2 regions of the Photobacterium leiognathi genome follow, and region 1 is predicted to be linked to the other one. Evidence: predicted binding sites of a transcription regulator. Region 1 holds the regulator's gene; the other holds the start of a gene.
The links. Region 1 encodes PurR, which represses purine synthesis genes. Its sites were predicted from a motif close to TNANGNAAACGTTTNCNTNA; they were not measured.
Positions count from the first base shown of each region.

Region 1 (3,218 bases):
CAAATCATAAAACTTTATTGCCTATTTCAGCCCTATTAGGCGGCTTAATTTTATTAGTTGCAGATATGATCGCCCGTAGCGCTTTTTCACCACAAGAATTACCCGTTGGCATTATCACCGCTATTTTAGGTGCGCCTTTCTTTATCTATTTACTTAGCGCTCAAAAGAGGCACATTTCATGACAGCAACTGCCATTGATATTGATTTACTTAGTTCGACAGAAAACAGTTCTCAAAATAACACTTCTCTAAATACAACCAGCGTTATTCAAGCAAGAAACCTCAAACTTCGTTACGGCAATAAAATCTTATTAGATGATCTAGATTTAGATATTCATTCAGGCGAAGTCACTGCCCTTTTAGGCCCCAATGGCGCAGGGAAAAGTACCTTATTAAAAGTACTCTGTGGCGAAGTAACACCTGAATCTGGAGACGTCTCTTTTTTCGGGCAACCATTATCATCATGGGACAGAGCTACACTGGCTAAACATTTAGGCATACTGCCGCAACACAGTGCACTTTCTTTTGCGTTTACAGCAAAAGAAGTGGTGGAGTTAGGCGCAATCCCGTTACAACTAACGTCACCACAGCTTAAGTCTGTGACACAGATGATAATGGATTATGTGGATGTCGAAAACCTTGCAGATAGGCTTTACCCGACGCTTTCTGGCGGTGAAAAACAACGAATCCATTTAGCTCGGGTATTAACCCAATTAAGCCAAGCTGGTGAGCACTGTATTTTAATGCTGGATGAACCAACATCAGCCCTTGATCTAGCACATCAACATCACACCTTACAAATAGCGAAGAACATGGCAATGCAAGGTGCTGCGGTTATTGTGGTATTACATGATTTAAACCTTGCAGCGCAATACACAGATCGGATGATTTTCTTAAATGATGGGCAAATAAAAGCGGATGGTACACCGTCACAAGTACTCACTGCTGAAGTCGTAGAATCACTGTATGGTTGGCCTGTTACTGTGCATACCCACCCTATAGAAAACTACCCTTATATTTTGTCAGCAAATCATCCTATTCTTTAATGACCAGTCAGTTATTAATACTGTAAGGATGCGATAAAAATCGGATTAAGCGTGACAACGACCTGCATTTTTATAACTTATCATCAATAATTTCACTCAAGATGAACAGAAAGATTGCACAACGCAAAACACACAGTAAAATGTGAGCGCAAGCGATTACACATGTAAAAGTTGTAATAAAGATTTCGATACACTGATGCCGCATTTATTGCGGCTTTAGTTGTTTATAAGCGGTGCTCTATAAAAACGGTGCCAAATTGAATAATTAAGTAGTTAATAATTAAAGAATTTCATATCTACTAGTCTCTCAACTAGCCATCTACTACGTAATTAATCAATTGGGTACCACAACCTTTTGTCAGATCTCTATCTGACCATAATTAGAAGAATAAATATGGCAACCATTAAAGACGTTGCACGTATGGCAGGTGTATCAACCACAACTGTGTCACACGTGATCAATAAAACACGCTTTGTTGCAGAAGCAACACAGAAAAAAGTGCTGGCTGCGGTAGATGAGCTTAACTACGCACCAAGTGCTGTAGCGCGAAGCTTAAAATGTAATACAACTCGTACCATTGGTATGTTGGTAACAAAATCAACCAACCCATTTTTTGCTGAAGTTGTACATGGCGTTGAAGAGTATTGTTACGGCGCAGGTTACACCCTGATCCTATGTAACACTGAAGGCAATCTTGAAAAACAACGTGATTACCTACGCATGCTGGCAGAAAAGCGTGTTGATGGCCTACTGGTAATGTGTAGCGATCTTGATCAAAAGCTACTTGAACTACTAGAGCGTCAAAACGATCTGCCAATGGTTATCATGGACTGGGGCCCAGATAAGCCACATACAGACAATATTCAAGATAACGCTGAAACTGGCGGCTATATTGCGACTAAACACTTTATCGATAACGGCCATAAGAAAATTGGCTGTCTATCAGGTCAAGGTGATAAGTCTACTTGTCATGAGCGCCTAAAAGGTTTCCGTAAAGCAATGGCCGAAGCAGACTTAAGCGTTAATGAAGATTGGCTACTTGAAGGTGACTTCGAGTGTGAATCAGCGGTTGAAGCGGCGAAAAAGTTCATTGCAATGAAAGAGCGCCCTACTGCTATCTTCTGTTTCAACGACATCATGGCAATGGCAATGATCAGTACCTTTGAGCAAGCAGGCCTACGTATTCCTGATGATATCTCTATCATTGGTTACGACAACATTGACCTTGCACCGTACTTTGCACCGCCACTAACAACAATCCACCAGCCTAAGCGTCGTTTAGGTAAAACTGCAGTGGAAATTTTGCTAGATCGTGTTAAAGACAAGAATCACGCTCGTCAAACTTTTGAAATGACACCAGAGCTTGTTGCGAGAAAGTCGGTTAAAGATCTCAACTAACGAGATTGACCTTGGTAAGTTTAGAAAAAGCCGATAAGTTTAACTTGTTGGCTTTTTTTTACTTTTTTAAAAAAGATTTATGCTCACCATAAGATAAGAACAATTACCTGAAGCAATATCACACTTTTGAGAGCTTGGATTTAATATTAAAACTAATATTTAATATAACTTTATATAGTCACGAACAGGCAAATTAATTGAAAGATTAAGACGCAAAACTTCCGGCCTAAAAATTAATTTTTTAATTCATGGTAGCGGAGTTACCGAAGGATTATAATTAGGCCGCCAATATAATGACATTTATTTTAACAATATATTGACAAGCCTAATGTGAAGATTAATTAATCTAATTCCTCGCTCTTGATGTTTAGGTGACACTCATATTTTTTTCACCGAGTAGAAGCATGGATAAACCAATATTAAAAGATTCATTAAAATTATTTGACCATTTTGGATCTGTAAAATCACGGTCGATGTTTGGCGGTTTTGGCATTTTTGCTGGTGATACAATGTTTGCATTAGTTGTGAATGATAAACTTCATTTACGAGCAAACGCTGAAACCGAAAAGGAATTCAAACAAGCTGGCTTGGAGCCTTACGTTTACAAAAAACGTGGGTTCCCTGTTGTAACCAAGCACTACGCAATACCAGATAACTGGTGGGACGAACCTGAAAAGATCGTTGCACAAGGTAGGTATTCCTTGGAAGCCGCAGAAAAAGACAAGCAAGAAAAGGAGAGTTGTGTACCTGACCGTATAAAGGACTTACCAAACC
Region 1 covers NZ_CP131601.1:1,863,622-1,866,839, forward strand. Annotated here, with positions in the region: gene Q7674_RS15615 (FecCD family ABC transporter permease) at 1-182, shown strand, start outside; gene Q7674_RS15620 (heme ABC transporter ATP-binding protein) at 179-1,045, shown strand; gene purR (HTH-type transcriptional repressor PurR) at 1,440-2,444, shown strand; cyclic di-GMP riboswitch class I at 2,622-2,712, shown strand; gene Q7674_RS15630 (TfoX/Sxy family DNA transformation protein) at 2,849-3,218, shown strand, end outside.

Region 2 (3,218 bases), 1.1 Mb from region 1:
TGGCAGCAACAGCACCGGAGGTTGTCGATTCGGCATTTGAGACTTGCTTCGATGTCTGTGCCGCTGCTGATGGTTTAGATTGTTGAGTAATAGGTGCGGTGATGGTTTGTAAGCCATCTACAATCTCTACATCATCACTATCATGGGCATTACTGTGGGTTTGTTCAAAACCAATGATGCTTTGATAGTAACGACGAATACCTTCGACATAGTTCACCGCTTCCGTACCACGAGCATAACCGTAACGGGTTTGCGTGTAATACTTACGCTGCTGTAATAATGGTAAGCGCTGTTTAACATCAGCCCATGTATCAGGGTTGCCATTTTGCGCTTTAGTTAAGCGACGGGCATCCATCATGTGTCCAAAGCCAATATTGTAAGAGGCGAGGGCAAACCATACTTTCTCATGGCTATCGATGCTATCTGGTACTCGAGCGATCATCTTACGTAGATACTCTGTACCACCTCGAATACTTTGCTCTGGATCTAAACGATCAGTCACGCCAACAGATTTCGCCGTTGGGTTAGTGAGCATCATCATTCCACGAACCCCTGTTGGAGATACCGCTTGTGGGTTCCAGTGAGATTCCTGATACGCCAGTGCTGCGATTAAACGCCAGTCAAACTCATTGGCATACTTCTTAAATAGCCCTTGCCACTTAGGCAGTTTGTCATCTAATGCGCGCAAGAAGGCACGGGTATCAACGTAGTCAAATTGTTCAACATGACCAAAGTATTTTTCTTCCAACTGCGCTAACTCACCGGTTTGCTTTAAATGACCAAAAAATTCGATCAATAACGCATACAGGCTATCGTTATTGCTGTCTTTAACAAACCAGCTAATCGGCTCATCTTCTGTAAGCTCAAGTGCAATGGCAATTTCTGGGTGAGTACGCTGCAATAGTGCAACATCGACAGAATCCGCAACAGTGTAATCAAGTTCACCATTAGCTACTTTACGGAGTAGATCGTCAATATCGGTTTCTTTGATTGATTGCCAAGTCAGATTGGGGTATTTCTTTTTCAGCTCTTCTAATTGACGTTCATGGCTAGAGCTTGCGACGACCGCTAAAGTACGGTGAGTGTTAGCGAGCTCTTCTAGATCACGAGGACGACGTTTGCCTTTCTTATACACCACCACTTGGCTAGCGTAATAATAAGCAGGCGCTGGGTGGAAGCCATCAAGACGTTGGGGCGTTACAGTTAGGCCCGCAGCCACAATATCGACATCACCGTTTTTAAGTGCAGGGAATAAACCTGATAGGGTAAACATGGTTTGCATTTCCAGTTTTACACCTAATTCTTTGGCAAAACGCTGTGCTAGCTCGTAATCAAGCCCGGTTGGACCATCTGCACCAATATAATAGGACAGTTGATTGTTTAATGTCCCTACACGTAATACACCGCTCTCGCGAATGCGCTCTAAAGCATCTTGTGGTTTATCTTGCCACTGGCAACCACTTAACAGCAGAGTGAACATTAGCGATATAACTAAACGGTACATCTTGGTAAGAGAGTGGATATATATCAACAACACAGACCTATTCTAAAAATGAGCTGCCATTTATATCAAAGAGGAAGAAACCGGAAAAGCCGAACCGGAAAGTTGAGTGTGATAATTCATGGATTGATACAAAAAAACGAACATCAATTGATTTATCGGTTACTTTTTACTCAAAAAATCATGTTAATGTCAAAATTACTGATAATTTACGGATGATTGAAAAAAAAACACGCAAACGGTTGCGTCAGGTGTTACGTCACAAAAAAAAATCCCTTATACTGCGCAGGTGCTAAAGCTTTAACTCGGTTAATGAGTTAAAAAACAGGGATGAGTAAGAGGTGACATTGACGTAATTCAGCCAACGTTTGTTGGGGATTAGGCCAATATCACTTTTCTTTAACTGCTAATCGAGAGACGTTTGCACATGGAAATTTTGCGTGGTTCACCCGCTCTGTCTGAGTTTCGCGTTAATAAGCTACTAGAGCGTTGTCGTGAATTCGATCTGCCTGTGTCAGGTATTTATGCTGAGTTTATGCACTTTGCCGATGTATCTGCTGCCCTTACTGCTGATGAGCATAGCAAACTAGCGAGTCTTCTTACTTACGGTCCAACGATTGCAGAGCATGAGCCATGCGGTACGTTGTTACTGGTTACACCTCGTCCGGGAACTATTTCTCCTTGGTCTTCAAAATCGACTGATATTGCACGTAACTGTGGCTTACAAAGCATTAAACGTCTTGAGCGTGGTACGGCATATTACATCCAATCAAGTAGTGCACTTTCTGCTGCACAATTAGAGCAAGTTAAAGCCTTAATTCATGACCGAATGATGGAAGTGGTCATGGAACAATTTGAATCTGCCGTTGCTCTATTTAAGCAAGCAGAGCCAGCACCAGTGAAAAGCGTTGATATTCTTGCTGGTGGCCGCAAAGCCCTTGAAGATGCCAATATCACTCTTGGTTTAGCATTAGCAGAAGATGAAATTGACTACTTAGTGGAAAACTTCACTAAGCTTGGTCGTAACCCAAATGACATTGAATTAATGATGTTTGCCCAAGCGAACTCTGAGCACTGTCGTCATAAAATCTTTAATGCAGATTGGACGATTGACGGTGTTGACCAAGAAAAATCATTATTCAAGATGATCAAAAACACCTACGAGAAAAACCATGACTACGTATTGTCAGCATACAAAGACAATGCAGCAGTAATGGAAGGCTCGAAAGTAGGGCGTTTCTTCCCAGATCCTGACTCTCGCCAATACAACTACCACCATGAAGATACCCATATCTTAATGAAGGTGGAAACTCACAACCACCCAACTGCCATTTCGCCATGGCCGGGTGCATCAACAGGCTCTGGTGGTGAAATCCGTGATGAAGGTGCAACGGGTATTGGTGGTAAACCAAAAGCAGGTCTGGTTGGTTTTACTGTATCTAACCTAAAAGTACCGGGTTTTGAGCAACCTTGGGAAACTGATTTTGGTAAGCCTGATCGTATTGTGACAGCACTCGATATCATGCTTGAAGGTCCACTTGGTGGCGCGGCATTTAACAATGAATTTGGTCGTCCAAACCTATTAGGCTACTTCCGTACTTACGAAGAAAAAGTGACTTCTCACGCAGGTGAAGAGATCCGTGGTTACCATAAGCCGATCATGATCGCAGGTGGTATGGGTAATATCCGTGCTGAACACGTACAGAAAAAAGAAATT
Region 2 covers NZ_CP131601.1:762,722-765,939, forward strand. Annotated here, with positions in the region: gene mltF (membrane-bound lytic murein transglycosylase MltF) at 1-1,480, opposite strand, end outside; gene purL (phosphoribosylformylglycinamidine synthase) at 1,929-3,218, shown strand, end outside.
Region 2: the regulator PurR is predicted to act here: its motif matches at 1,732-1,751, upstream of purL (phosphoribosylformylglycinamidine synthase).